2 regions of the Arthrobacter senegalensis genome follow, and region 2 is predicted to be linked to the other one. Evidence: predicted binding sites of a transcription regulator. Region 2 holds the regulator's gene; the other holds the start of a gene.
What was found. Region 2 encodes LexA, which represses DNA repair genes until DNA is damaged. Its sites were predicted from a motif close to TCGAACANNTGTTCGA; they were not measured.
Positions count from the first base shown of each region.

Region 1: AC5RVG_RS01870 (LysM peptidoglycan-binding domain-containing protein) is a predicted target of LexA. The motif match lies at 8,460-8,475, and genes of this name have one in related genera.

Region 1 covers NZ_JBNHGZ010000001.1:403,458-418,610, reverse strand. Annotated here, with positions in the region: gene AC5RVG_RS01900 (LpqB family beta-propeller domain-containing protein) at 1-948, shown strand, start outside; gene AC5RVG_RS01895 (ComF family protein) at 1,057-1,908, shown strand; gene hpf (ribosome hibernation-promoting factor, HPF/YfiA family) at 2,149-2,871, shown strand; gene AC5RVG_RS01885 (winged helix-turn-helix domain-containing protein) at 2,900-4,150, shown strand; gene secA (preprotein translocase subunit SecA) at 4,195-6,921, shown strand; gene AC5RVG_RS01875 (Rv3235 family protein) at 6,931-7,554, opposite strand; gene AC5RVG_RS01870 (LysM peptidoglycan-binding domain-containing protein) at 7,652-8,371, opposite strand; gene AC5RVG_RS01865 (hypothetical protein) at 8,529-9,089, shown strand; gene AC5RVG_RS01860 (helix-turn-helix domain-containing protein) at 9,094-9,309, opposite strand; gene AC5RVG_RS01855 (hypothetical protein) at 9,546-10,193, shown strand; gene AC5RVG_RS01850 (CpaE/TadZ family protein) at 10,190-11,503, shown strand; gene AC5RVG_RS01845 (NAD-glutamate dehydrogenase) at 11,582-15,153, shown strand, end outside.
Region 2 covers NZ_JBNHGZ010000004.1:26,091-41,243, reverse strand. Annotated here, with positions in the region: gene AC5RVG_RS13110 (hypothetical protein) at 1-129, shown strand, start outside; gene miaB (tRNA (N6-isopentenyl adenosine(37)-C2)-methylthiotransferase MiaB) at 184-1,701, shown strand; gene miaA (tRNA (adenosine(37)-N6)-dimethylallyltransferase MiaA) at 1,707-2,636, shown strand; gene dapF (diaminopimelate epimerase) at 2,645-3,565, shown strand; gene AC5RVG_RS13090 (class I SAM-dependent methyltransferase) at 3,576-4,187, opposite strand; gene hflX (GTPase HflX) at 4,620-6,161, shown strand; gene AC5RVG_RS13080 (ATP-dependent DNA helicase) at 6,154-8,193, shown strand; gene lexA (transcriptional repressor LexA) at 8,305-9,054, opposite strand; gene AC5RVG_RS13070 (LysM peptidoglycan-binding domain-containing protein) at 9,351-9,704, shown strand; gene AC5RVG_RS13065 (histidinol-phosphate transaminase) at 9,777-10,886, shown strand; gene hisB (imidazoleglycerol-phosphate dehydratase HisB) at 10,941-11,558, shown strand; gene hisH (imidazole glycerol phosphate synthase subunit HisH) at 11,555-12,196, shown strand; gene AC5RVG_RS13050 (hypothetical protein) at 12,199-12,360, shown strand; gene priA (bifunctional 1-(5-phosphoribosyl)-5-((5-phosphoribosylamino)methylideneamino)imidazole-4-carboxamide isomerase/phosphoribosylanthranilate isomerase PriA) at 12,409-13,149, shown strand; gene AC5RVG_RS13040 (SseB family protein) at 13,159-14,007, shown strand; gene AC5RVG_RS13035 (DUF1844 domain-containing protein) at 14,109-14,528, opposite strand; gene infC (translation initiation factor IF-3) at 14,868-15,153, shown strand, end outside.

The sequences.
Region 1 (15,153 bases), on a different contig from region 2:
CTCACGGGCACCACGTTCCTGCGCCGGCAGCAGATGCAACAGCAGCTGGAACTGACGCTGGGAGAGCTCAATACCGTCTCCACCGTCCAGATGACCGTGGACCAGCGGGAAGTGGACCTGGGCAATTCCCCCGATCCCCAGTTCCAAGCCGCGGTGACGGACCCCGCGGTCGGCAACGTGCAGATCGGGGTTTTGGACGAGGAACTGGTGTTTTACGAAGGATCGCGGCCGGTCAAGCCGGAGGACCTGCCGTCCGTCAGCCGGCTGCGCCCGCGCGAACCGGCGATGTCGCTGGACCAGGAACGCTTTGCCTTCCTGACCGCCGAGCGCAACCGGATGTTCGTGATCGGCGAGGACCGCCGCGCGGTGGAGGCGGCAACCGGAAGCAACCTCACCGGACCCAGCGTCGATCCCTTCGGCTGGGCCTGGGCGGCGGCCGGCGACGGCAGCGGGAAAGTCTCCGCGGTTTCCGTCGAGGCGCCGGACGAATCGGTGGCGGTCAGCGCCCAATGGCTGACGGAGCGGACCGTGACCGAGCTGCAGATTTCACGTGAAGGTTCCAGGGCGCTCATCACCACCCGTGAAGGCGAGAGCACCTCGGTCTACGTTGCCGGCGTCGTCCGCGACCAGGACGGCCGGCCCCGGGGCATCACCACCCCCAAGCGGCTGAACCCCTCGGTGCCGGTGGACTCGGGCGTCTGGGCGGACGAGGATACCGTCGTCGTCATGCAGGCCTCGCCCGACCAAGCGGTGACTGCGGAGGTGCTGAACCTGGACGGCAGCACCCTGCGGACCGCGCCCCTGCAGGGGATGGTGGAGATCAGCGCCGGCAACGGCGACCAGGACGTGTACGCCCAGACCAACGAGATGCTCTACATCCGCGTCGGCAACAGCTGGGCTCCGCAGCGAAATTCCCCGCTGGTCATCGATCCGTCCTTCCCCGGATAGCCCCGCCTCCACAGCGGCCGCAGCACCGGAACACTCCACAGCCGGCGCCCGGGCCGCCCCGGGCGGGCGGGGGCGTGGCCAGGCTGAAGGGATGGCGGGGACACGGTGATGAAGGTGACGGCGGACGTGGGCATCCGGCTGGACAGGCTGTATTTCAGCCGGGCCGCGCAGGCGCTGCGGATCTGGTCCGGCCAGTTCGGCCGGCTGCTGCTGCCGACCGACTGCGTGGCCTGCGGTGCGACGGATTACGTCCTGTGCGCTGCCTGCAGGCGGCGCCTGCGGCGCTCGACGGTGCGACCGATCGCCGTGGAGCAGGACGCCGGCTCCTTGCCGCTGGACGAGGCAGGCCGGCCGCTGCCGGTGACCGCCGGGGGACCCTACCGGCGTGAACTGTCCCAAGCCGTGCTGGCCTTCAAGAACCACGGCCGGACCGAGTTGGCGCCGGTGCTGGCCGTCGTGCTGGCCGGAGCCCTGGACGCGGCCGCTGCACGTGCGGGCCGGCCCGCCGCGGCGGTGCTGGTCCCGGTTCCCTCGCGCGGCAGCTCCCGCCGGCGCCGCGGCTACGATCCGCTTCAACTGCTGCTGTCCCGCCTGGCCCGGCAAGGCCTGCTGCCGGCCGGCCTGCAGTTGCTGCCCGCCGTCCGCCAGGTGGACCCGGCGCGGCGCCTGCAGCGGCCGGGTTCCCCGGGCGGGCAGAAGTCGCTGGGCCGGTCGGCGCGGCAACGGAACGTTGCCGGCAGCATGGCCGTGCCGCCGGGGTACGCACCCCTGATCGCCGGGAGGTGCTGCCTCCTGGTGGACGACGTGCTCACCACCGGTGCCACGATGGGTGAGCTGGCCCGGGCCCTGCGTGCCGCCGGCGGACATCCCCTGGGCGGAGCGGTGCTGGCAGCCGCCTCGGCCCCGGCCGGGCCCGCCGGCCGGGATGCGGGCCGGGAAGCCGCGAGCGGGCCCTCGTGAGCGCCGCGGAATGACGCGGGGTGTAACGATTATGCAGTGCCGGCTGCACCGGCCCTCGGAGTGCCCTCGGACATCGTCGGCAAATGTTGTAGATATTCGTGGGTAAAGGGTGAATAAAAGGTGTCCGTGATCTAACGTGAAGTATGGGCTCCCGCGAGGGAGGCAACCCGTCTTCAGCGGCTGAAAGGAGTTTCTCTTTTCGGTCGCTGTTGTGTCATCTAGGCAATTATGGAGGGCACCATGGAATTCAACATCAACGGCCGCAACCTGTCCGTTTCGGATCGGTTCCGCGAGTACGCTGAGGAGAAGATCTCCAAGATCGAGCAGTTGGGCGACAAGGTCCAGCGGCTTGATGCCAAAGTCACCAAAGAGGCCAATGCCCGCAATGCCGAAAGCTCGATGACCGTCGAGCTCACCGTGCTCGGACGGGGCAGCGTGGTCCGCGCCGAGGCCAAGGCCGCGGACAAGTTTGCAGCTTTCGACATTGCCTATAACAAGCTTTTGGAGCGCCTGCGCCGCGCTCGGGACCGCCGCAAGGTCCACCACGGCCGTCACACCCCGACCGCCGTCCATCAGGCCACCGCCACGCTGGAACCGGCCAGCTCGGACATGCCGCTGCACGAAGCAGCGCTGGCTGCGGCAACTGCCCAGGACCAGGCCGAGGACCGGACCGGCTACGACATCGACAACGATGTTCCCGCCGGAGACTCACCGGTGCTGATCCGCCGCAAGGTCTTCCCGGCCGCGTCCATGACTCTCGACGATGCCGTGGACAACATGGAACTGGTGGGACACGACTTCTACCTGTTCATCGACAAGGCGACGAACGCACCCAGCGTCGTCTACCGCCGTCGTGGCTGGACGTACGGCGTGATCACCCTCGACGCCGATTGCAGCGCCGAAGAAGCCAAGGCGCGCGAAGAGGTGCTGGCCTACCGCGCGTCGGCGGGCGCCAAGGCCTGACAGCGCCGCGGCTGCCTAGTATGAAGGCATGACAGCCCGCATCACTCCGGCCCAGGCCCGCCGCATTGCGCTGGCGGCGCAGGGCTTGGTTCAGGAACGGCCCACCGGCCTTGTCACGGCAAGGCAGGTGGGCCGGACCTTTGACCGGCTGCGGCTGCTGCAGATTGACTCCGTGAACGTGCTGGTGCGCTCGCATTACCTGCCGTTCTTCTCCAGGCTCGGCGGCTACGACGTTGACATCCTCCACCGGTTTGCGGGAAAAGCGCCGCGCCGCATGATGGAGTACTGGGCGCACGAAGCCAGCTATATCAAGCCGCAGGACTTCGCCGACCTCCGCCAGTGGCAGCGGCGCCGGTGGGTTGGCGCCGCCGGCATGGACCCGGTCCTCGTCCAGGACCTGACCGCCAAGATCCTGGACACGCTTTCCTCCTCGCGCGGCCTGACCGCCCGGGCGGTCGCCGACCGGATCGGCCATGACGCGCACCAGCCGAAGACCGACTGGGGCTGGAACTGGAACGCGGTCAAGCGGGTGCTGGAGGACCTCTTCGAACAGGGGCTGGTCAGCGCCGCCGCGCGGACTCCCCAGTTCGAACGGCTCTACACCCTGACCGAGCGGGTGCTGCCAGCCCCGCACGACGCACAGTACCGGCCCGATCCTGAACAGGCGATGCTGAGGCTGATCGAGGCCGCCGCGCTGGCTCACGGCATCGGGACCGTCAAGTGCTTCGCCGACTACTTCCGGGTGCCGGTGCGGGCGGCCGCCGACGCGGTGCGGACCCTGGAGGCGGCCGGAAAGCTGGAAGCGGTGCAGGTGGATGGCTGGAGGGGCGACGTGTACCTGCACGCCGAGGCGGCCCGGCCGCGCCGCGCCACCGGCAGGGCACTCCTGAGCCCCTTCGATTCCTTGGTGTTCGAACGCCAGCGGGTGGAGCGGCTGTTCGGCTTTCGCTACCGGATCGAAATCTACACGCCGGCGCCGAAGCGGACCTACGGCTACTACGTCCTGCCGTTCCTGCTGGGGGACCGGCTGTGTGCCCGCGTGGACTTGAAAGCGGACCGGGCCTCGGGCAGGCTCGTGGTCCGGGCTGCGCACGCCGAAGACGACGCCCCGCCCGGAACCGCCGCGGAGCTGGCAGCCGAGCTGGCCGGCATGGCCGAGTGGCTGGCGCTGGACGCCGTCGTGGTTCAGGAGAGCGGCGGTTTGGCCCCGGCCCTGGCCCGTGAGAGCGCGAAACGGCCGCCGGGAACCAAAACGCTGCGGGACTCGTCTCTCACGTAGACTGAACGAGCCAGATTTCTGCGCAACTGACTGGGAGCTATGTAGTGCCAACGATTCTCGAGCGTGTGCTTCGTACCGGCGACAAGAAGACGCTGAAGAGGCTGCGCGGCTACGCCGATGCGATCAACGTCCTGGAAGAGGACTTCAAGTCCCTCACGGATGCCGAGTTGCGCGGGGAAACCGACACGTTGAAGCAGCGCTACCAGGACGGCGAGCTGCTCGACGACCTGCTCCCGGAGGCATTCGCGGCCGTCCGCGAAGCCGCCAGCCGCACGCTCGGCCTGCGCCACTTCGACGTCCAGCTGATGGGCGGCGCAGCCCTGCACATGGGCAACATCGCGGAGATGAAGACCGGCGAAGGCAAGACGCTGGTGGCCACCGCGCCCGCCTACCTGAACGCGCTCACCGGCAAGGGCGTCCACGTGGTGACGGTCAACGACTACCTGGCCGAATACCAGTCCGACCTGATGGGCCGTGTTTACCGCTTCCTGGGCCTGACCAGCGGCTGCATCCTGTCGAACCAGAACCCGGCGACGCGCCGCGAACAGTACGCGGCGGACATCACCTACGGCACGAACAACGAGTTTGGCTTCGACTACCTGCGCGACAACATGGCCTGGAGCCGTGACGAACTGGTCCAGCGCGGACACCACTTCGCGATCGTGGACGAAGTCGACTCGATCCTGATCGACGAGGCCCGCACCCCGCTGATCATTTCCGGCCAGGCCTCCGGCGACGTGAACCGTTGGTACACCGAATTTGCGCGCGTCGTGATGCGGCTGAAGGACACCGAAGACTACGAAGTCGACGAGAAGAAGCGTACCGTCGGCGTGCTGGAATCCGGCATCGAAAAGGTCGAGGACTACCTCGGCATCGACAACCTGTATGAATCGGCGAATACGCCGCTGATCGGGTTCCTGAACAACGCCATCAAGGCCAAGGAGTTGTTCAAGCGGGACAAGGACTACGTGGTGCTCAAGGGCGAGGTGCTCATCGTCGATGAGCACACCGGCCGCATCCTGGCCGGCCGGCGCTACAACGAAGGCATGCACCAGGCGATCGAGGCCAAAGAGGGCGTCGAGATCAAGGCCGAGAACCAGACGCTGGCCACGGTGACCCTGCAGAACTACTTCCGCCTCTACGGCAAGCTCTCGGGCATGACCGGCACCGCCGAAACCGAAGCGGCCGAGTTCATGAGCACCTACAAGCTCGGCGTGGTTCCGATCCCGACGAACAAGCCGATGGCCCGCATCGACCAGTCGGACCTGATCTACAAGAACGAAGTCGCCAAGTTCGACGCCGTCGTGAAGGACATCGCCGAGCGCCACGAAAAGGGCCAGCCGGTCCTGGTGGGCACCACCAGCGTGGAGAAGAGCGAGTACCTGTCCAAGCAGTTGGCGAAACAGGGCATCCGGCACGAAGTGCTCAACGCCAAGAACCACGCCCGGGAAGCGGCCATCGTCGCGCAGGCCGGCCGCAAGGGGGCCGTCACGGTGGCCACCAACATGGCCGGCCGCGGTACGGACATCATGCTCGGCGGCAACGCCGAGTTCAACGCGGTGGCCGAATTGGAACGCCGCGGCCTGGACCCCGCCGCGAACCCGGAAGACTACGAGGCCGCCTGGCCCGCAGCCCTGGCAGCGGCGCAGAAAGCGGTGCAGGCCGAGCACGACGAGGTCAAGGAGCTCGGCGGGCTCTACGTGCTGGGCACCGAACGGCATGAATCACGGCGCATCGACAACCAGCTCCGCGGCCGCTCCGGTCGACAGGGCGACCCGGGCGAATCCCGCTTCTACCTCTCCCTGACCGATGACCTGATGCGGCTGTTCAACTCGGGCGCGGCCGAACGCATCATGAACTCCTCCCGCATGCCCGACGACGTGGCGTTGGAGTCCAAGATGGTTTCCAAGGCCATCCAGAACGCCCAGGCACAGGTCGAAGGCCGGAACGCCGAGCAGCGCAAGAACGTGCTGAAGTACGACGACGTGCTCAACCGGCAGCGCGAGGCAATCTACAACGACCGGCGGCGCATCCTGGAAGGCGACGACCTGCACGAGAAGGTCGCGTTCTTCCTTGAGGACGTGGTGACGGCGATGGTCAACGAAGCCACCGCTGAGGGCCATGGCGACGACTGGGACTACGAGCAGCTGTGGACCAACCTCAAGCAGCTCTACCCGATCGAACTGACGATCGACGAGGTGCTGGAGGAAGCCGGCGGGCGCTCGCGGGTCACGGCGGATTTCCTGCGCGCGGAAATTGTCTCCGATGCCAAGGTCGCCTACGCCCAGCGTGAGCAGACGCTCGGCTCCGAGACCATGCGCGAACTGGAGCGGCGCGTGGTGCTCTCGGTGATCGGCAGGAAGTGGCAGGAGCACCTCTACGAGATGGATTACCTCAAGGAGGGCATCGGACTGCGGGCCATGGCCCAACGCGATCCGCTGGTCGAATACCAGCGCGAGGGATTCGTGATGTTCCAGGCCATGATGGAGTCCATCCGTGAAGAGAGCATCGGCTATCTCTTCAACCTCGAGGTCCAGGTTCAGCAGCCGGCCGAGGCGACGGTTCCCGGGGTCGCCGACGCCCGGGCGGCGGCGGCGCCGCAGATCACCGCGGCCGGGCTGGAAGCTCCGCAGCGGCCGGCGGCCCTGCAGTTCACGGCGCCCAGTGCATCCGGGGAAGCCGAGACACGGGTCGAACGCCAGGCCCCGGCCAAGGCGGCAGCGCCCGCCAGGGACAAGCGCCCCGCCAAGAGCGGCAAGCGCCGGAAGTAGTTTGGGGGTTCAGCCGATCTCCAGGGCCGTGACCTTCCACAGTCCGCGGATCCACTCCAGCCGCAGCGCCACCGCGCGTATCCGGCGGGTCTCGGCCACCACCAACGACGCTTCATAGGCGCTGTCGGCGGCACGGCACACCCGGGCGGAGCGGACCACCGGGCTGCGGTGCAGCCGCAGCGGTGCCCGGCCATCGGAACGCAGCTGCGCCTGGTGGGCCCTGGCGATGTCTGCCCGGTGCACCAGCTTTTCGTAGCTGGCGGGGTCCAGCCAGCGGGCCAGCTGTTGGACCGGCCGTATGCCGGAGACGGCCTCCAGGCAGGCCTGCGCCACGGACCGGGCCATCGCCGTGACGTGGAGCAGTTCGGCCTCCGCCTCGGGGTCCCCGCCCACCGGCAGCGGAACGGGACGGGGCACTGCGGCGGGTCCGGCCGTCCCGCGGGTGTCATCCGGTCGCCTGGGCTGCAACCGGATGACGGGCGCAAAGTAGCCGTCCGGCCCGGCCGGTTTGACCCGCCGTACCGTCAGGGGCCGGGGCGCCCCGCTCGCCGGTGCCAGCGTGTCCAGGCGCGCGCTCGCCGCGGCTTCTTTCTCCGGCGTCTGCACAGCCGGGAGGTGTCGCACGTTGTCCATGTCCTGCCCTTCCTTCCACTGGTACTGCCTTGGCTTCCAGCCGCGCCACACAGCACGGCTCCCGTGTGCGTCTCTCGGCCGCTTCCGGAAAGCTTCACTATCCGGGCGGAGGCACGACGAGCGTTTGCCCGGGTTTGATCAGGGAGGGGTCGTGACCGATGAGGGTTTGGTTGGCGGCATACCACTCCGGCCAGCGCTCGGCGATTTCCACGTCGGTCGCCAGCGGACCGAGCTCGGCGGCCGCGAGCTGCCAGAGGGAATCGCCGGCGGTGACGGTAACCAGCCGGGGTGCGTCGGAGGCTTCCCGGGTTGGCGGCTTGGCGACGGCGCCCGGGGCCGCGGCCGGGGGAGCGGGCTTCCAGGAGGGGTCCACCGGAGGGTTTTCCGGACCGGCCAGGCCGTCCGGCTGCCATCGGGGATCCACCACGGCGGCGCTGGACGCACCGGTCCCGGCCGCGGCTTCGGCCGGACGCGTTGCGGCCGCCCCATGGGCGCCCGCGACCACCACCAGATTGAGGCCGACGACGGCGCCCGCCAAGCGCCGCAGGAACGCGGGACTCCACGCGGCCGACCGGGCCGCCAGGCGGCTGTGGCCGGTCCTGGCCAGCACCGCGCAGGCCGCCGCTGCCGCCATGCCCAGGAGCAACCAACAGAGCACGGCCGCGCCGGCTCCGATCGACAGGAGCGCCAGCAGGTCCTGATAGTTCTGCGAAGGCCACGCGGCGCCGGTGGCCAGCTCCCTCCCGGCGAGCACCAGCACGGCGGCGCAAGCCGTCACCAGCCCTGTGGTTGCCAGATCGGCGGTGGTTCTGAGCATGGGAAGCGCCTCCGGAGAGAAACGTGTTACTGCCGTTTGATGTAGTTTGGTTATGTTTAGTGCTGTTTGTTTTCCAATAGTGGCAGCTTCAAACACTTGTTGTAAAGCAGTCGGTTTTCCGTTGACGGTATGTGGTGCAGGTTCCTAGGCTGGCGCCATGCGTTGGGACGCCCTGTTTGCCGATTTGGAGACCCAGCTACACGCCGCAGACCGGCTGGAGCTGGAAGCGGAGGTAAACGAGCGCGCCCGGATCGAGCTGGCCGCGGTGGGTCTGGCCGACCGGCTTCGGGGGCAGCTGGGCAGCAGGTTGCGCGTCCGTGCAGGCGCAGACCTCAGGTTCGAGGGGACGCTGGCCCATGTCGGATCAACCTGGTTGGTGCTTACCGAGGGAGTGCGGAGCGTGCTCCTGCCGTTGGCCGCTGTCCAACTGCTCGAAGGAATGGGCCGGCATGCGGTTGCCGACTCGACCGGGGCGCGTCGGCTCGGGCTCGGATCCGCCCTGCGTGCCCTTGGCCGCGACCGCTCACCGGTCGCGGTCTACCTGTCGGGCGGCCCCGGCATCCCGGCGGCCGAGGGGGTGGTCGACAGGGTCGGGGCGGACTCCTTCGACCTCGCGGCGGTGCCGTCGGGCGAGGACAGGCGCGCGGCAAATGTCCGGTCGGTCTACACAGTGCCCTTCGCGGCCATTGCGGCCCTCGTGTCGCGCAGCCCGGACTGAATGCTCATTCCGTGGTGGACTTGGCCTCTTCGATCAGCCGCCGCGTCTGGGCGTACTTGTCCTGGATGTACTGGTCGAGCATGACCTGCTCGACGCGCCATTGGCCCCGGCCGCCGATCTGGATGGCGGGAAGTTCGCCGCTGCGAACCAGGGCGTACGTCTGCGACGAGGAGATCTGCAACTCCTCCGCCACATCGGACAGGGTGAGGAACCGCGGCATGAGCTGATCCTTCGAAGCGGGGACGGTTTCATCCATTATGGCATCGTTTGACGTCGTTTGGTCCAACTGGCCCCGTTGGTTCTGAAAAGTTTTCCCCAGATCCGGCCCGGGGGACCGCGGCGGTTCCCTTTCCCCTGGGCCACGGCCAGAATGGTGCCACCCGCGGCCTCGGGGCCGACTCTCGGAGCGCAGCCTGGCTGTCTCCTGGGCGCGGGAATAAGGGGGGAGGAAGATCCGTGAGCGCTGCCATCGCAGAAAAAACCGTCGCACAGCGGTTGAAACGCCCGTCGTGGAAAGATCCCCGGTTGCTGGTGGGGCTGCTGCTCATGGCGGCTTCGGTGGCCGGAGTCGCAGCGCTGGTCAACAGCGCGGATAAGACCACCGGTGTCCTGGCGGCCAGGACGGACATCGCGGTGGGACAACCGATCTCCGCCGCCGACGTGGTCGTCGTCGACGTTCGGCTGGGCGAGGCGGGCAGCCTTTATCTGCCGGCAGCAACGGGGTTGCCGGCAGATGCCGTCGCCACCGCGCTGGTCCGGGGCGGTGAACTGCTGCCGGCTTCCGTGCTGGGTGCCGGCGACGACTTGGACCGGAAACCGATCGGCCTGAGTATCGAGAGCCCGTTGCCCGAGGAGGCCGGTCCCGGTTCCCGGGTCGATGTATGGGTGTCGCTGCCCGACGGACGCAACGGTTTCAAGGAGCCGGAGAGGCTGCTCGAGGCGGCCGAGGTGTCGCAGTTGACGCGCGCCACCACCGCTTTCGGCTCGTCCGGGGCGGAACGGCTGCACGTCCTGGTGGGGGATGACACCATGCCGGCGCTGCTGCATGCCCTCGCCAACGGGGCACGCATCAACGTGGTACTCAACCCGGCCGGTACTCCATGAGTCTGCCGGTCGTCACGCTGGGAACGGCGGCCGCCGACTTCGTGACCGGCCTGGAACGGCTCCATGGGCCTGTCACCGTGGTCCGGCGCTGCACCGACCTCGCGGAGTTGCTGGCGGCGGCGCAGTCCGGGCTGGCCCGGGCGGCCATCGTGGCGGGCCGGACGAGGGAGCTCGACGGCAGCGTGCTGGAGCGGCTGCACGGCGCCGAGGTGTCGGTGGTGGCGTTGACCGACGACGGCGGGGAACGCCTCCGGCTCGAAGCGCTCGGCATCCGCACGGGTGCCGCAACCGTTGAGCCCGTGGCCCTGGCAGCACTGGTGGCCGAGTCCGTCGCGCAGCTGCGCTCGCTGACGGCGGCCAAAGCGGCAGCAGGAGCCGCCGTCCCGGGACGGGCGGGGCTGGCCGACCCCGCCCGGTCCCTGCGGCCGCACGCCGCTGCAGTTGAACCGCCGGTACCTGCAGGGGCCAAGGGTGAACTCGTCGCGGTGTGGGGTCCGGCCGGGGCGCCGGGACGCACCACCGTGGCGGTCAACCTCGCCGCCGAATACGCCGCCGCCGGCCGGCGGACCCTGCTGATGGATGCGGATACCTACGGGGCCAGCGTCGCCGCGTTCCTTGGCCTGCTCGATGAATCTGCCGCACTTGCCCACGCCTGCCGGCTGGCGGACCAGGGCGTGCTGGACAGCCCGGCCCTGGAACGGGTCTGCCTGAAGGTAGCCGTGGCCGGAACCTCGATGCTGGTGCTGACCGGGATTACGAGGGTGGACCGGTGGACCGAGCTGAGGCCGTCGGCGCTCGGGGCGGTGCTGGACGTGGCGCGGGCGGTGGCGGAGACCGTCGTCGTGGATTGCGGTTTCTCGCTGGAACACGACGAGGAGCTGAGCTTTGACTCGATGGCGCCGCGGCGCAATGGTGCCACATTGCGGGTGCTGGAGGCGGCGGACCGGGTGCTGGCCGTGGGCAGCGCGGATTCGGTGGGGCTGCCGCGGCTGGTCCGCGCGCTGGACGAACTGGCGCATGCCGTCCCCTCCGCCTCGGCCGAAGTGGTGCTCAACAAGGTTCGGGCGGCGGCGGTGGGAGCCCGGCCGGAAGCACAGTTGCGGGAGGCCTGGGAACGGTTCGTGCCGGCCGCCGGCGTCCCCGCCCTGCTGCCGTCCGATACCGCCGCAGCCGATGCCGCCCTGCTGGGCGGCTCGGTCCTGTTGGAATCCGCGCCGGGCTCTGCGCTGCGGCACGCCATCGCCGGGCTGGCCGGAAGCCGGCCGGCGCCGCCCAGGCGGGGAATCCGCCGTCGTGCCCGCTCAAAGTGAAGTTTTGAACGCGCCGCGTTAGGCTTGCCGAAGGACCGCAACGGCGCGGTTGGGACACACCTATCGGAGGCGTTTTACATGTCGACTGGATCCAGCATGGCGGATCTGTCCAGCTCAGCTACCGGCGATGAGGAATTCATCGCTAAATACTATGAGCACCTGGCCGCGGAGGATGCCGCGAGCTACAGTCCGGATGTGCTCCGCGCCCGCGCGCTGGCGCACCGGGAGCTGGCGGTTCACCGGCCGCCGGCGCAGCCCGTGATCGCCATCCGGGACGAACCCGAGGCCAGCGTCGTCATGATCGTCACCGATGACATGCCGTTCCTGGTCGATTCGGTGACCGCGGAGCTGCTGCGCCACGGCATTGCCATCCGGATGATCACGCACCCCACCTTTGTAGCCACCCGGGCCCGGGACAGCCACGACCTCACCGGCGTGGAACAGGTGCCGGCCGCCGCCGGAGTCTCCAGCGGCGACACGGCGGCACTGCCGCAGCTGGGATCCTTTGAGACCGGCGGCGACCAGGTCCTGCGGATCGAATCCTGGATGGCCGTGGAGACCGGGCGGATCGAGCCGGACAAGGCCGCCGAGCTGATGTCCGGCCTCAAGAGCGTCCTGGCGGATGTCCGGGCGTCGGTCGAGGACTGGCCGGCCATGCGCCGGCAGGTGCGGCAGGTTGCGGCGTCGCTGGATGCGGTCGTGGGAGCGGAGGAGATTCCCGACCTGCAGGAGGCCAAGGAGCTGCTTGAGTGGCTCGACGACGGGAATTTCACCTTCCTGGGCTACCGCGAATACGATCTCGTCACCCAGGACGGGGAAGACGTGCTCCTGGTCCGCGAGGACAGCGGCCTGGGCATGATGCGCCACATCGGCGACACGAAGCGGGTCCAGCACCTCACCGAAGAGGGCCGTGCCCGCGCCCGGGAAAAACGCGCGCTGGTGATTACCAAGGCGAACTCGCGGTCCACGGTGCACCGCGCGGCATACCTGGACTACATCGGCGTGAAGAGCTTCGATGCGCAGGGCAACGTCGACGGCGAGCGCCGCTTTATCGGCCTCTTCGCCACCAGCGCCTACAACCGTTCGGTGAAGAGCGTCCCGATTGCCCGGGAAAAGGTCGCGGCAGTGCTGCAGCACAGCGGCTTCCCGGCCGATTCGCACTCCGGCAAGGACCTGCTGTCGATCCTCGAAACGTACCCGCGGGACGAGTTGTTCCAGATGGACGTCGAGGAGCTGGCCGCGACCGCGATGGGCATCCTGCGGCTGCAGGAGCGGCGCCGGACCCGGCTGTTCCTGCGCACCGACGCCTACGGCAGGTTCGTGTCGGCCCTGGTGTTCCTGCCGCGCGACCGCTACACGACCGCCGTCCGGCTGCGGATCGAGCAGGAGCTGCGCAACACCTTCGACCCGCAGAGCATCGACTACGAGGCGCGGATGTCCGAATCCGCCCTGGCCAGGCTGTTCTTCCGCATCCGCCTCAAGCGTGCCTCCACGGTGCCGAAGGTCGACACGGCCGACCTTGAGCGCCGGCTTGCCCAGGCGTCCCGGTCCTGGTCGGAGGGCATCGAAGAGGTGCTGCGCGCCAATTTCGACGGCGAGGAGGCTGCGCGCCTCTCGGCGAACTGGAAGGACGCGTTCCCGCCCAGCTACCGGGTGGACTACGAGGTGGAAGACGCGCTCGAGGACATCGCCCGTTTCCGCAACTACGAGGGAGGCGACCCCGGCGCGGCCCCGGTGCTGCACGTCTACGTTCCCGAGGACAGCGCCGACGTCCTCGCCGCCGACGCCCGGCTGAAGCTGTACCTGCCGGAGGCCCGGTCGCTGAGCAACATCATGCCCGTGCTGCAGAACACCGGGCTGGAGGTACTGGACGAGCGCCCGTTCGAGATCAACACGGCGGACGGCCAAGACTACTTCCTGTACGACTTCGGCCTCCGGTATCCGGCGGGCGTCGACCCGATCGCCACCGGCGACCTGCTCGAGGAAGCCTTCGGCGCTGCCGTCACCGGACGCAGCGAGTCGGACGGCTTCGACCGGCTGGTCCTGGCCGAGGGCATCGGCTGGCGCCAGGTTGCGGTGCTGCGCGCGTACACCCGCTACCTGCGGCAGCTGGGCAACCTGGTCTCCTACGCCTTCGTCTCCGACACGCTGCTGGCCAACCCGGCAGTGGCCCGCGCCCTGCTGGCGGTGTTCAACGCCAGCTTCGATCCGGACCTGGAAGGCGACCGCGAGGCGGCGGTCGAGGCCGCCCGCTCCGAGCTCGCGGCGGGACTCGAAGCCGTGCCCACCCTTGACGCGGACCGGGTGCTGCGCTCGCTGGCCAACCTGATCGACGCGACGCTTCGCACCAACTACTTCCAGGACAAGCCCTACTTCAGCTTCAAACTCAGCCCGTCGCGGATCGAGGGTGCACCGTTCCCGCGGCCAAAATACGAAATCTGGGTCTACTCGCCGCGGGTGGAAGGCGTCCACCTTCGCTTCGGCGACGTGGCCCGCGGCGGACTGCGCTGGTCCGACCGGCGGGAGGACTTCCGCACCGAAATCCTGGGACTGGTCAAGGCGCAGACCGTCAAGAACGCGGTCATCGTGCCTACCGGCGCCAAGGGCGGCTTCTTCGCCAAACGGCTGCCCGACCCCGCCGTGGACCGCGCGGCCTGGATGGCGGAGGGGCAGGAAAGCTACCGCACCTTCATCCGCGGCCTGCTGGACATCACCGACAACCTGGTCCGGTCCGCAACCGGTCAGGACGTGGTGCCGCCCGAGCGGGTGGTCCGGCTGGACGGCGACGACACCTACCTGGTCGTCGCCGCGGACAAGGGGACCGCAAGCTTCTCCGACATCGCCAACGACATCTCGCTGGAATACGGCCACTGGCTCGGCGACGCCTTCGCGTCCGGAGGCTCGGTCGGCTACGACCACAAGGCGATGGGCATCACCGCCCGCGGCGCGTGGGAGTCGGTCAAGCGGCACTTCAGCGAACTCGGCGTCGACACCCAGGCCGAGGACTTCACCGTCGTGGGCGTCGGGGACATGAGCGGCGACGTCTTCGGGAACGGGATGCTGCTTTCCGAGCACATCCGGCTGGTCGCGGCCTTCGACCACCGGCATATCTTCCTGGACCCGGATCCCGACGCCGCTGCCTCCTTCCAGGAGCGCCGTCGCCTGTTCGAGCTGCCCCGTTCCTCATGGGCGGACTATGACGAGAAGCTGATCAGCGCCGGCGGCGGGGTCTACCCGCGGTCGGTGAAGTCGATCCCGTTGTCCGCGCAGGTGCGGGAAGTTCTCGGCCTCGATCCGCAGGTCACGAGCATGAGTCCGCCCGAACTGCTGCAGGCCATCCTGAAGGCGCCGGTGGACCTGCTGTACAACGGCGGCATCGGCACCTATGTGAAGGCGTCGACCGAGTCGAATGCCGAAGTCGGCGACAAGGCCAATGACGCCATCCGCGTCAACGGCGCCGACCTGCGGGTCAAGGTGATCGGCGAAGGCGGCAACCTGGGGATGACCCAGCGCGGCCGGATCGAAGCCGCCGGCAAGGGGATCATCCTGAACACCGATGCCATCGACAACTCCGCGGGCGTGGACTGCTCGGACTACGAGGTCAACATCAAGATCCTCGTGGACCAGATGGTCGCCGCCGGGAAACTGCC
Region 2 (15,153 bases):
GTTGAGAAATCGACCGACGGCGGGTATGTTTTCCGGATCCGGCTCGACCGCGGCCTGGATTACATCGAGTCCCGGTACGGTTCGCCGTGCCTGGCCCTGGACTTCCAGCTGGCCAATAACTGGTACTGATTTGCCGGCCGTGCGAATTGTGGCCGGTCCCGCCGCAGGCCGTACCCTTGTAAGGTGAGTTTGACTGCCCCAGCCCCGCCCATCGAGACGCAGCACGAAGCCCGCACCTACCAAGTGCGCACGTTCGGCTGCCAGATGAACGTACACGATTCCGAGCGGCTTGCCGGGCTCCTCGAGGCGGCCGGCATGGTCGAGTCCCAAGGCGGGCAGGCCGACGTCGTGGTGTTCAATACCTGTGCGGTGCGGGAGAACGCCGACAACAAGCTGTACGGCAACCTTGGCCAGCTCGCCCCCGTGAAGGAACGCAACCCCGGCATGCAGATCGCCGTCGGCGGCTGCCTGGCGCAGAAGGACCGGGAGACGATCCTCCGGAAGGCGCCCTGGGTCGACGTCGTGTTCGGCACCCACAACGTGGGTTCGCTTCCCGCCCTGCTGGAACGTGCCCGGCACAACAACGAGGCGCAGCTGGAAATCCTCGAGTCGCTCGATGTCTTCCCCTCGACGCTGCCCACCAAGCGCGACGCGGTGTACTCCGGGTGGGTTTCCATCTCGGTCGGCTGCAACAACACCTGCACGTTCTGCATCGTGCCCTCGCTGCGCGGCAAGGAACGCGACCGCCGGCCGGGGGACATCCTGGCGGAGGTCCAGGCCCTGGTCGACGACGGCGCCATCGAGGTCACCCTGCTGGGGCAGAACGTGAACTCCTACGGCGTTGAATTCGGCGACCGCGGCGCCTTCGCGAAGCTGCTGCGGGCCTGCGGCAGCATTAACGGCCTCGAACGGGTCCGGTTCACCAGCCCGCACCCGGCGGCGTTTACCGATGACGTCATCGAGGCCATGGCCGAAACACCCAACGTCATGCCGCAGCTGCACATGCCGCTGCAGTCCGGGTCGGACAAGGTCCTGAAGGACATGCGCCGGTCCTACCGGTCCACGAAATTCCTCGGCATCCTCGAGAAGGTCCGGGAACGGATTCCGCACGCGGCCATCTCCACCGACATCATCGTCGGATTTCCCGGGGAGACGGAGGAGGACTTCCAAGCCACGCTGGAGGTGGTGGAACGGGCCCGCTTCGCCAGTGCCTTCACCTTCCAGTACTCCAAGCGGCCCGGCACGCCGGCCGCGGAACTGCCGGACCAGCTGCCCAAGGCCGTGGTGCAGGAACGCTACGAGCGCCTGATTGCCCTGCAGGACCGGATTGCCGCCGAAGAGAACGCCAAACAATTGGGCAGCCGGCTCGAGGTCATGGTGACCGCGCAGCAGGGACGCAAGGCGGAAGCGACCCACCGGCTCTCCGGGCGGGCCCGGGATCAGCGGCTGGTGCACTTTTCCGTGCCCGCGGGTGCGCCGGCGCCGCGGCCCGGCGATCTGGTCACGGTGACCGTCACCGAGGCGGCACCGTTCCACCTGATCGCCGACCCGGCATCCGAAGCGGACTACCAGCTGCGCCGCTCGCGCGCCGGGGACGCGTGGGACCGCTCCCAGGCGGATTCCTGTGCGGTACCGGCCGCCGCGGGCAAGCCGTCCCAGGTGTCGCTGGGCATGCCCGCGCTGCCGGGCCGAACCGCCTGACGGCGATGCCGGTCCACCCCCAAGCGCCGCGCGGCCCGGCGGTCATCGCCGTCGTCGGTCCCACCGGCTCCGGAAAATCGGATCTCGCCGTCGCGCTGGCCCGGCGGCTGGGCGGGGAAGTGATCAACGCCGACGCCATGCAGTTTTACCGCGGCATGGACATCGGCACGGCCAAAATCGATCCGGCCGAGCGGCAAGGAATCGAGCACCACCTGCTGGACATCCTCGACGTGACGGAAGAGGCGAGTGTCTCTGCCTACCAACACCAGGCCAGGGAAGCGATCGACGCCGTGCACGGGCGGGGGCGCCGGGCCATCCTCGTCGGTGGTTCCGGACTGTATGTACGGGCCGCCCTGGATGCGATCGAGTTTCCGGGTACCGATCCGGCCCTGCGCCGCGGCCTCGAAGAGGAGCTGGAAAGCCTCGGCCTCGCAGCGATGCGGGAGCGGTTGCGGCAGGTCGACCCGGTGTCCGCCGGGCGGCTGGCCGACGCCCGCCGGGTTATCCGGGCGCTGGAAGTGCGGCAACTGACCGGGCGTCCGTTCAGCTCCTACATGCCGGAGCGGGAGTATGTCCGCCCGACCGTTCAGATCGGCCTCCGGGTGGACCGCGAGCGGCTCAAGCACCGCCTGGCCGGCCGCGTCCATACGATGGTGGAACGCGGGCTGCTGGAGGAAGTCGCGGCACTGGACCGGCAGGGCCTGCGCCAAGGCCGGACTGCCTCGCGCGCGCTCGGCTACGCCCAGTTCCTGAAGGTGGTCGACGGTGAATGGACCCGGGACGAGGCCGCCGAGGACACCATCGCCGCCACCCGCAAGTTCGCCAGGCGCCAGCTGACCTGGTTCCGCGCCGATCCGAGGATTCACTGGCTGGACTGGGAGGATCCGCTGGCGGCGGACAAGGCGGCAGCGCTCATCGCTAAGCTTGAGCCGTGAACAACCCCATGCCTGATCATCTGTCGGCCCTTGCCGGGCTGCCCTTTGCCAAGGGACACGGCACCGGCAACGACTTTGTGCTCATTGCCGATCCCGACGGGGCCAAGCGCCTCGGGGCCGAGGCGGTCGCCGGCCTCTGCCACCGCCACCTCGGCATCGGCGCCGACGGGCTCATCCGTGCGGTCCGGTCCCGGCACCTGCCCGAGGGCCGCGAGCTGCTGGAGAGCGCGCCGGAGGCCGAGTGGTTCATGGACTACTACAACGCCGACGGCTCGACCTCGGAAATGTGCGGCAACGGGGTCCGCGTCTTCGTGCATTTTCTGCTCGCCGAAGGACTCGTCCAGCTGCCGGCCGGTGAGTCGCTGACCATCGGGACCCGGGCGGGAACCAAAACGGTCAGCCGGTCCGCCAACGGCTACGCCGTGGACATGGGGCCGTGGGAGTTCATCTATCCGGCGGAGGCTGCCGCCAGGGCGATGGATTCGACGGTCACCGCAGGCGGCCTCCAGGTGCCGCGGCCGGCACTGTCGGTGAGTCTGGGGAACCCGCACACAGTGGTCGCCCTCGCCGGGCTCGAAGAACTGGCCGCCACCGAGTTGTTCCACGCGCCGGCGGTAGACCCGGTCCCGGAGAACGGAACGAATGTTGAGTTTGTCGTGCCGGCGGAGCCCCTCGTCGCCGACGGCGCCGGGCACATCAGCATGCGCGTGCACGAGCGCGGGGTGGGGGAGACCCAGTCCTGCGGGACCGGCGCCTGCGCTGCCGCCGCCGCCATCCGCTACTGGGCGGGTGCGGGCGCACCCGACGACTGGCAGGTCGGCGTGCCGGGCGGCGTTGTCCGGGTCCGGTTCATCCCTGCGGCCGACGGGCGGGAACATGTGGAGCTGAGCGGCCCCGCCGTGCTCGTGTCCCGAGGCGTGGTGGCCTGACCGAAGCGGCTCAGCCGGCCCGCCGTATGCAGAGCACCCGGAACGTCTTTGCGGTGCTTTCCCGGCTGACCGCGAAATCCGACGGCAGTTCGGCCGCGAGCCAGCGTTGCAGCGAGTCCGATCCCAGGTTCTTCTGGACGACCAGCCAGGCGGTGCCCCCGGGTGCGAGGCGGGGCAGCCACATCAGCAACAGTGCGTGAAGCTCGCTCTTGCCGATCCGAATCGGAGGATTGGACCAGATGGTGTGGAACTGCAGGGCCGGGTCAACGTCTTCCGGGCGGCAGGCACGGACGTTGGCCAGCCCCAGCGACGCGGCGTTGTCGTTGGTCAGGGCGATGCTGCGTTCATTGACATCCACGGCCAGCACCGTGGCATCGGGGGACTTCAGCCCCATGGTGAGCGCGAGCGGTCCCCACCCGCAGCCGACGTCGAGCAGGTTGCCTTCCGGAGCAGGCGGAGGGACCTCGTCCAAAAGCACCGCCGTGCCCTTGTCGAGGCCGTCCGGACTGAAGATGCCTCCAGCTGTTTGCAGCTGCCGCATGCGGCCATCCAGCTCGACGGCGAGGGTGCGGCGAACCTCGGGATTGCCTGGTTGCGCGCTGAAGTAGTGCTCTGTTCCCATAATCGGCCAGATTAGTGCGCCGACCGCGGAATCGGTATCTAGGCCCACCTAAGCAACGTCCGCTCTGATACCGTGGGAGGCATGAAAAACCTGTGATTGCGCCGTAACCTGCTGTCCCCGCTCGTAGCCGGACAGCGCGTGCCGATGGTTGAGGCCTTGACCTCCCCGGCCGCCGGGCAATCACCGTTCCCGAAGGCTCACTCGAGTCCCTTCTGATCCGGTGCCGCAGCCGCCGCAAGGGCTGCGGCGGTCCCCGGCACCCGCTGCTTGCCCTGCCGCCCGGCCGGGCGGCAGCCCCGCCTTTCCCGCCCGGCAGCGCCCGGGCCCATGCCAGGAGGACTTTTGGCGAATCATCCACAAACTGCATCTTCGGGCTCTGCCGGCCGCATCCCGGAGGACTACGATAAGACCACGGACATTTCGAAGGAGAGCATGACCACCAACAACCCCCAGCCGACACCGGAACCGGAAATGACGCCTGACGAGATCCAGGCGGTCATCGACCGAATCCTGGCCCGCGACACCGCGGCGCGAGGCAAACAGGGCGTCGGCGGCAGAGCCCAGGCACTCTCCGAACTTGATGCCGAGCATTCCGAATTCGACGGCGACCAGCAGGACCTCGCGGAACGCCGCGCCCTGCGGCGCGTAGCCGGCCTGTCCACCGAGCTTGAGGACGTCACCGAGGTTGAGTACCGGCAGCTGCGCCTGGAGCGCGTTGTCCTCGCCGGTCTCTGGACCGAAGGCACGGCCGACGACGCCGACAATTCCTTGCGGGAGCTGGCAGCGCTGGCCGAGACAGCCGGCTCCGAGGTGCTGGACGGTATTGTCCAGCGCCGGTTGAAGCCGGATCCGGGGACTTTCCTGGGCTCCGGCAAGGCCCAGGAACTGCGCGACATTGTGATGTCCACCGGCGCCGACACTGTCATTGTCGACGGCGAGCTGTCGCCGTCGCAGCGCCGCGGTTTGGAAGACATCGTGAAGGTCAAGGTCATTGACCGCACCGCGCTCATCCTGGACATTTTCGCGCAGCATGCCAAGAGCCGCGAAGGCAAGGCCCAGGTAGAGCTGGCCCAGCTTGAGTATCTGCTGCCCAGGCTCCGAGGCTGGGGCGAGTCCATGTCCCGGCAGGCCGGCGGCCGGGTGGGGGCGGCCGGCGGCGGCATTGGTTCCCGCGGGCCCGGTGAGACGAAGATCGAGCTGGACCGCCGGCGCATCCGTACCCGGATGGCGAAGCTGCGCCGGGAGATCACCGCCATGAAGCCCGCACGGGAAACCAAGCGCGCCAACCGCCGCCGCAATGCCGTGCCGTCGGTGGCAATCGCCGGCTACACCAATGCCGGCAAGTCGTCGCTGCTCAACCGCCTGACCGATGCGGGTGTGCTGGTCGAGAACGCGCTCTTCGCCACCTTGGATCCGACCGTCCGCCGGGCGGAAACACCGGACGGTATCGGTTACACGCTCGCCGACACGGTAGGGTTCGTCCGGTCGTTGCCGACGCAGCTGGTGGAAGCCTTCCGCTCCACCCTGGAGGAGGTTGCCGACGCCGACGTCATCCTGCACGTCGTCGACGTCTCGCATCCCGACCCGGAGGGCCAGATCGCCGCGGTGCGCGAGGTGCTGACCGAAATCGAAGCACGGCACATTCCGGAAATCGTCGTCTTGAACAAGGCCGATGCCGCCGATCCGTTCGTGGTCGAGCGACTGCGCCAGCGTGAACCGCGGCACGTCGTGGTTTCGGCGCGGACCGGGCAGGGCATCGATGAGCTGCTTCGGCTCGTCAGCGAGACAATCCCGCGGCCCAGTGTGAAGCTGCAGCTGCTGGTGCCCTACGACCGCGGCGAAGTGATTAGCCGCCTGCACAATGAAGACGCCGAGATCCTCTCCATGGAGCATGGCGGGGACGGCACGCGGCTCGACGTGATGGTGCGCGAGGGCCTGGCATCGGAGCTGGAACAGTTCCTCCGGCATGACTGACCTCCAGGTTCCCGCCGGTGAGGCGCTGCGGCTGCTTGACGTCGCCGTACAGGAGATGGGCGGGCAGCACCGTGCCGGCCAGCACGAGATGGCGGCGAAAGTAGCCGAGGCCTTCGAGCGCCGGCAACACCTGCTGGTGCAGGCGGGCACAGGCACCGGCAAGTCGCTGGCCTACTTAGTGCCGCTCATGGTCCAGGCGCTGGAGGGGGAGAAGCCGGCGATCGTCTCCACGGCAACGTTGGCGCTGCAATCGCAGATCGTCAAGCGGGACCTGCCCCGGCTGTTGGAGGCCGTCGCCGACGAGCTGCCCAGGCCGCTGGACGTCGCTTTGCTCAAGGGCAGGAACAATTACCTCTGCCTGCACAAGCTCGCGGGCGGCTTTCCGGACGAGGACGCGCCGGCGGCGCTGTTCAGCCTCGGCGAGGACGCGGTGCCGCATCCTTCTCCGGCCGGCGCAGCGTCGGCTTCCGGCGCCTCGGGCGCGCTGGGCAAGGAAGTCGTGCGCCTGCGCGAGTGGGCGCACGAGACCGAAACCGGGGATCGGGATGAACTGGTGCCCGGTGTCAGCGATCGGGCCTGGCGGCAGGTCTCCGTCGGCTCCATGGAGTGCCTGGGCGCCCAGAAGTGTCCCCTGGCCGCCGAGTGCTTCAGCGAACTGGCACGGGGCCGCGCGGCGGAGGCAGACATCGTGATCACGAACCATGCCATGCTGGCCATCAACGCCTTCGAGGGCGTCGCGGTACTCCCGGACTATGACGTGGTGGTCATCGACGAGGCCCATGAGCTGCAGGACCGCGTCACCAGCGCCGTCGCGGGGCAACTCTCCGCCGCCATGGTGCGTACCGCCGCCTCGACGGCACGCAAACACACGGGGATCAGCGTGGAGCCTTTGAACTCCGCCGCCGATGCGCTGGAGGACGTCCTGCAGTCGGTGCCCACCGGCCTGCTGGCGGCCGGCCTACGCGAGGAGCATGAGCTGGTTCTCGCGCAGGTACGGGAAGCGGCCCGCGCGGCGCTCTCCGACTCGAAGCCCGAGGGTGCGGGGGCAGCGGACGGCGGACGGCAGATGGCGCGCTCACGGCTCGCGGCCGTGCTGGAACTGGCCGAACGGCTGCTGTCCGCTCCGGACTCCCGGGAGGTCATCTGGGCGACCCGTCCCAGCACCTATGGCGAGGCCGGCGACTACGCCGCCAATGACGACCAGCCGGCAACGTTGAACATAGCGCCGCTCTCGGTGGCGTCCCGGCTGCGTGAGGGCTTGTTCGACGACCATACCGTTGTGCTGACATCGGCGACGTTGTCGGTCGGGGGGACCTTCGATGCCGTCGCCGGGTCGCTCGGACTGCTCGGAGCCGGCGCGCCCGCCTATTCCAGCGTGGACGTGGGCAGCCCCTTCGATTACCCCAGGCAGGGCGTGCTCTACGTGGCGTCGCATCTGCCGAAGCCGGGCCGGGGCACCAGCCCGGAACAGCTCGATGAACTCGAGGAGCTGCTGCTGGCCTCGCGCGGCGGCGCCCTGGGCCTGTTCTCCTCGCGGCGTGCGGCAGAAGAAGCCGCGGCCGAGTTGCGCGGGCGCACCGACCTGACCATCCTGTGCCAGGGCGAATCGTCGATGGGCGCGCTGGTCCGCCAATTCGCCGAAGAGCCCGACACCTGCCTGTTCGGCACCATGACGCTCTGGCAGGGCGTCGACGTTCCCGGTTCCGCGTGCCGGCTCGTGGTCATCGACCGGATTCCGTTCCCCCGGCCGGATGACCCGCTCACGACTGCCCGAACCCGGTCCGTGGCGCAGTCCGGGGGAAACGGTTTCATGACGGTCTCGGCGACCCATGCGGCCGTGCGGCTGGCCCAGGGAGCCGGCAGGCTGATCCGCGCGTCAAACGACCGTGGAGTGGTGGCCGTGTTGGACTCCCGGCTGGCGACGGCGCGCTACGGGAGTTTCCTCCGCAGCGCCCTGCCGCCCTTCTGGAGTACCAAGGACGGCGCCACGGCCCGCCAGGTCTTGGAAAGGCTGGCTACGGCCTCAGCCTGAACGGGTTGGGGGCACGCCCGTTCCGGAGCGAGCGGGGCCCTGCGCGGGGACCGCCCGTGCGGGCAGGGGATCCCGGGGTGGCTGCAGCGCGGACCGGGGAGACCGGGCGCGTCAGAGGGCCCGCATCACCGAGACAACCTTGCCCATGATGGTTGCGTGGTCGCCAAGAATCGGTTCGTACTGGGTATTCTGCGGCAACAGCCAGGTGTGGCCGTCGCGCTGCCGGAAGGTCTTGACCGTTGCTTCGTCGTCGAGCAGTGCCGCCACGATGTCGCCGTTCTCGGCCGTGTGCTGCTGGCGGACCACGACCCAGTCGCCGTCACAGATGGCCGCATCGATCATGGAATCGCCCGAGACCCTGAGCATGAACAACTCGCCGTGTCCCACCAGTTGCCGCGGCAGGGGCATGACGTCCTCGACCGCCTGGTCCGCCAGGATCGGCCCGCCCGCTGCGATCCTTCCCACCAGCGGCACCATCGCCGTGTCGGATGACGTGGTCAGCTCGGATACGGCGACGCCGCTGGAGCTGCGCAGCTGTTGCGGTTCATCAACTCCGACGATTTCCACACCCCCGTGCTCGAGTGTCAGCGGGGTCAGGATTTCCATGGCACGGGGACGCTTGGGGTCGCGCCTGATGTAGCCCATCTTCTCCAGTTGGGCCAACTGGTGCGTGACGCTGGACAGGCTTGCCAGACCGACCGTGTCACCGATCTCGCGCATGGACGGAGGGTATCCGTGGGACATGACGGAGCGCTGGATGGTTTCCAGGATCTTCTTCTGCCTCGGCGTCAGGCTGCGCCCCACTTTGACGGGCCGGCCGCGTCGCTTCGCTCCGGCAGTGGTGGTGGTCTCTTCCGACATGTCCGGCCCCGGTCTCCCCGTAGTGGTCCCTGCGCCGGCGCCGTAGCGGAACCGCACATGGACTGTTGTCTCAACTGTTTTGTCGGTGGCGGCTGATGCACTGCTCTTACTGCCGCCCGACGCTTACAACGCTAGGCGAGGCGGTAGCGAATTTCAAACATTTGTTCGACTGAGTCTCGACAATGTTCGATCACCAGTGCTAAAACTGTAGAAGACGTATTCGAAGATACGTTCGAATACCGTTGCAAGACGATCGAAACCAGCCGAAATAGATCGAATATCGGAAAGGTGGCACCATGTCCGCCCAGCTCGCACCGCAGCCCGCCGGCCTTCGTACCAGCACAGGCCTGCGGCTGACCCGCCGCGGCCGTTTGTTGCTGATCGGCCTGCCGCTGATGCTCGCCGCGGCCGCAGCCCTGACCCTGATCGGTTTCTTCACTGCTCCGGCAATGGCCGCCGCCGGGGGGCTGGGGCCGGGGCCGGCGGCGACCGTCACGGTCGGCAGCGGCCAGTCACTGTGGGACATAGCAGTGCAGTCCGCGCCGGACCGCAACCCCCACGATGTCATTTTCGAGATCGCGCAATTGAACGGCCTGCAGGGGGACATCGTCCACGCCGGGCAGCAGCTGCTGGTCCCGTCCGCGCGCTGAGGCAGCCGTAATATGAGCTGCTTCGGCCCGCCCGATTCCTGCCCCGGGCGGGCCGAAGCTTAAACTGGATCGGTGAGTGAGCAGTTAGAACGCCTGAACCGCCTGCCGTTGCGGGAAAATCTCCGGGGCCTGGAGCCCTATGGTGCGCCCCAGCTGGAGGTTCCCGTCCTCCTGAACGTCAACGAAAACACCCATGGCCTGCCCGATGCTGTCCGTCAGGCCATCGTCTCGGCCGTCAGCGAGGCTGCCGCGGGTCTGAACCGGTATCCGGATCGCGAGTTCACGAAGCTGAGGACGGCGCTGGCCCGCTACTTGGGGCACGGCCTCACCGCAGAGAACATTTGGGCCGCCAACGGATCGAACGAGGTCCTGCAGCAAATCCTCCAGGCCTTCGGCGGCCCCGGCCGCACCCTGCTGAGCTTCCCGCCCACCTATTCCATGTACCCGCTGCTGGCCAGCGGGACGGACACGGATTATGTGGCCGTTCCGCGGGGGGCAGACTTCACGCTGTCCCCGGACGCTGCCGCCGCCGCTGTGGCCGGCTCCGCGGCAAACGTGGTCGTTCTTTGCTCCCCGAACAACCCGACGGGCACCGCCCTGGGCCTTGAGGTCGTGGAGGCGGCGTATGAAGCGGGGGAAGCCTCCAAGGCCATCGTGATCGTGGACGAGGCCTACGCCGAGTTCGCCCACGCCGGAACGCCGAGCGCGCTGACACTGTTGCCGGGGCGGGAGCGGCTCATCGTTTCCCGCACCATGAGCAAGGCCTTCGCGCTGGCAGGCGCCAGGGTCGGGTACCTCGCCGCCGCACCGCAGATTACCGATGCGCTGCGACTGGTCCGCCTGCCCTACCACCTCTCCGCCGTTACGCAGGCAACGGCCCTGGCCGCGTTGGACCATGCCGATGCGCTGCTGGCCAACGTCGAAGACATCAAGGCGCAACGGGACCGCATTGTCGACGGGCTGGCCGAGCTGGGACTCGACCCGGCGCCGTCCGACTCAAACTTCGTGTTTTTCGGCGGGCTGGAGGACCCCCGCTCGGTGTGGCAGGGACTGCTGGAAGCCGGCGTGCTGATCCGCGACGTCGGGATCCCGGGCCATCTGCGGGTAACCGCCGGCACTGAGGCCGAGACCACAGCCTTCCTCAACGGCATCAAGGCCCTCGTGGCGAGCCCCGTCTCCTAAACTAGTAAGAGCGAACCGGCTCGTGCCGGTCGACCAATTCGTCAAAGGACTCCCATGACCGTGGAAACCACCACCGGACGTACCGCACGCCTCGAACGCATCACCAGCGAGTCGTCCGTGCTGGTTGAACTGGACCTCGACGGCACCGGCCGTTCCGAGATCAGCACCACCGTGCCGTTCTACGACCACATGCTCACCGCCCTGGCGAAGCACTCGCTCGTCGACCTGACCGTGAAGGCCAGCGGGGACACGCACATCGACGCGCACCACACCGTCGAAGATGTCGCCATCACCATCGGCGACGCCCTGAAGGAAGCGCTGGGCAACAAAGCCGGGATCCGCCGTTTCGGCGAAGCCACGGTGCCCCTGGACGAGGCGCTGGCCCACGCCGTCGTGGACATCTCCGGCCGGCCCTACCTGGTGCACACGGGAGAACCGGCAGGCCAGGAGTACCACTTGATCGGCGGACACTTCACCGGATCGCTGACCCGCCACGTGTTCGAATCGATCACACTGCACGCCCAGATCTGCCTGCACATGCGCGTGCTGGGCGGCAGGGACCCCCACCACATCGTCGAGGCCCAGTTCAAGGCCTTCGCCCGGGCACTCCGCGCCGCCGTCGAAGCCGATCCACGTGTCGAGGGCATTCCCTCGACGAAGGGAGCCCTGTGACGGCTGCGCCCAAGGTCACCGTACTGGACTACGGTTCCGGGAACGTCCGCTCGGCAGTCCGCGCGCTGGAGCACGTGGGTGCCGACGTCACGCTGAGCCATGCCTCCGACGACGTCCTCGACGCAGACGGCCTGCTGGTTCCCGGCGTCGGCGCCTTCGCCACGGTCATGCAGGGGCTCAAGTCCGTGGACGCGCTTCGCTGGATCGGGCGCCGGGTGGCCGGCGGCCGGCCCGTGCTGGGAATCTGCGTTGGCCTGCAGGTCATGTTCGAAGAAGGCGTGGAACATGGCGTCCGCACGCAGGGCGTCGGGGAATGGCCGGGAACCGTGGAAGCGCTGCCGGCGGAGGTCGTGCCCCACATGGGGTGGAACACCGTGGACGCCGCAGAGGGCAGCCGGCTGTTTGCCGGGATAGAAGACGAGCGCTTCTACTTTGTGCACTCCTACGGTGTGCAGCACTGGAACTTCGACGTCACCCAACCCGCGATGACGCCGCCGCTGGTGACCTGGTCCACGCACGGCGCCCCGTTCATAGCGGCCGTTGAAAACGGTCCGCTGAGTGCTACCCAGTTCCATCCGGAAAAGTCCGGAGACGCCGGCGCGGAGCTGCTGCGCAACTGGTTGAAGACGCTGAGGTAGCCATGGGCAGCATCCTCCTGATGGGCCTGGCCGGGCTGCTGGCCGGCGGCGCCATCTCGTTCCGGCAGCAGCGGCTGCCCAAGTGGTTGGTGATCGTCTTCTGGATCCTGGCCGGCCTGTCGCTGCTGGCTGCCTACTTGCTCACCCTCGGACCGGCCGAGTAACCACACCCATCCCGCGCCCGCTGACGGCGCGCAGAAAGCGGAAGAACCATGACGAACCAAACCTCCATCCTTGAACTTTTGCCCGCGGTCGACGTTGCCGACGGCCAGGCCGTCCGGCTGGTCCAAGGCGAAGCCGGCAGCGAGACCGGCTACGGGGATCCGCTGGAGGCTGCGCTGGCGTGGCAGAACGACGGGGCGGAATGGGTGCACTTGGTGGACCTCGATGCGGCGTTCGGCCGGGGCAACAATACGGAAGTGCTGCGCCGCGTCGCCGACGAGCTGAAAATCAAGGTGGAGCTGTCCGGCGGCATCCGCGACGACGCGTCATTGGAGCGCGCGCTTGAATTCGGGGCCGCGCGTGTCAACCTGGGCACCGCCGCGCTGGAAAACCCGGAATGGACAGCACGCGCCATTGCCCGGCACGGTGACGCCATCGCCGTCGGCCTCGATGTCCGCGGCACCACGCTCGCGGCCCGCGGCTGGACGCAGGATGGCGGCGACCTCTGGGAGGTGCTGGCCCGCCTCGAAGACGCCGGCTGCTCGAGGTACGTGGTCACCGATGTGACCAAGGACGGGACGCTGCGCGGACCCAACGTGGATCTGCTCCGGCAGATGTGCGAGCGGACCGACAAGCCGGTGGTTGCCTCGGGCGGAATCTCCAGCCTGGATGACCTGCGGACGCTGCGCGGCCTGGTTCCGGCCGGAGTCGAGGGAGCGATTGTGGGCAAGGCACTGTACGCGGGCAAGTTCACGCTGCCCGAAGCCCTCGATGTTGCGGGACGGCGCTGAGGGACCAGCATGGGCAAGAAGCAACTGCCCGCCCATATCGCCGCCGCGCTGGCGGGAGCCGGCGGGGCGGGGGACTCGGCCGGCCAAAGCTGGGCCGGACGGGACCTGAGCGGTGAAGGAAACCCGCTCCACCAGTTCGACCACGATGACGGCAGCGCGGATCCCGGCTACGAGGCGGCGCTGCAATGGCTTGCCGCCGGGACCGGCGGCGAAGCGGAAGTAGTGGCTGCCCTGGCGAACGCCCGCGTTTTCGTGCCCATCGTGGCGACGCTGGGAGAAGAGGCCGAGGGCAGCCACGGCCTGACAGCGGATAAACAGGCCGACATGGCCGTGGTGACGTTGCAGGCGCCGGATGGGCGCCGGGCGCTGCCGGTGTTCAGTAACACGGCCGCCCTGGAAGCCTGGCATCCCCAGGCCCGGCCGGTCGCCGTGGAGGCGCCGCGGGCGGCCTTGGCGGCCGTGTCCGAAGACGCCGAACTGATGGTTATGGATCCGGGCGCCGCCCTGACGTTCGTTGTCCGGCGGCCGGCAGTGTGGGCGTTGGCCAAACAGCACGAGTGGGTGCCCTCCTACCGCGATCCGGCGCTCTTGGAGTGGGTGGCCGAGGCCACGGGCGGCGAGGAGGCGGTTATGGCCTCGTTCGTGGAGCCCGGGACCGGGATCGCGGTCCGGGCGGCAGATGGAGCCGTCGTGGCCGGCGGCGGCCACGGCCCGGAGCTGCGCCTGGTCCTGCAGGTGCGGGACGGGCTGGGGCGCGAGGAGTTGGGCGCCCTGGCGGGACGGATCCAACAGCGGCTCCAGTCCCGGCAAGAGTTTGCCGAGCGGGTTGATTCGCTGGAGCTGAAGTTCACCCGCTGAACCCCGCCGGCGAACGCCGCAACCAGAAGCGCAAAGACAAAGGACGACGCCGGTGCGTGGCACCGGCGTCGTCCTTGTTCAGTTCTGGGAGCCCGGGCCGGTCAGTTGACCGGACCCGTGAACTTCTCGCCCGGGCCCTTGCCCGGATCGTCCTGGATGACCGATGCTTCGCGGAAGGCGAGCTGCAGGGACCGGAGGCCATCGCGCAACGGGCCGGCATGCTGGCTGCCGATTTCCGGCGCGGCAGCGGTGACGAACCCCGCCAAGGCGGTGATCAGCTTGCGGGCTTCGTCCAGGTCCTTGAGCTCTTCGGCGTCGTCTCCGGCGGCCAGGCCGCACTTAACCGCGGCGGCGCTCATCAGATGGACTGCCGCGGTGGTGATGACTTCCACGGCCGGTACTTCGGCGATGTCGCGCATCTGGCCCAGGACTTCCTGTTCCTGGCTGGAGGCAGGACCGGCGTCGGGCGCGAAGCTGTGGCGGTGGCCGTCGGTCTGCGGATTGTTATCTGAGCTGCTCATACTGGTAAGCTTGTCACAGACCAATTGGATCCCGTTACTTATGTGCCTCACAGCACGTGCGGAGCAGGATCCGATCTGCAAGCGGAGTCCTCTCCCACCCGTCGGTATGGCTAGCCAGAGCTGCCGGGTCCAGGTCGGCAGGCTGTAGCCGGAAACCCTCGCGTGAGGTGCCCGGGCCAGCCGGTGGAACCCTAGCTTGTTTCCGCCTGCCGCCACTTCGAGGCCTTCGATTGCGTTTGCAATGGGGGGCCTTCTTTCATTGCAAGCGGCAGCCGATATTAGTGACAGGAGCCACACATTAGCGAGCCAAGAATCAATGATCGTATCCGCGTTCCCGAGGTGCGGTTAGTCGGACCGAACGGCGAACAGGTTGGGATCGTCCGTATTGAGGATGCCCTGCGCCTGGCCACGGAATCGGATCTTGACCTGGTTGAGGTCGCACCGCAGGCAAAGCCTCCGGTGTGCAAGCTTATGGATTTTGGCAAGTACAAGTACGAGGCTGCGGTCAAGGCCCGTGAGGCGCGCAAGAACCAGACGAACACTGTGCTCAAGGAGATCCGGTTCCGCCTGAAGATCGACAAGCACGACTACGAGACCAAGCGCGGCCACGCGCTGCGGTTCCTCG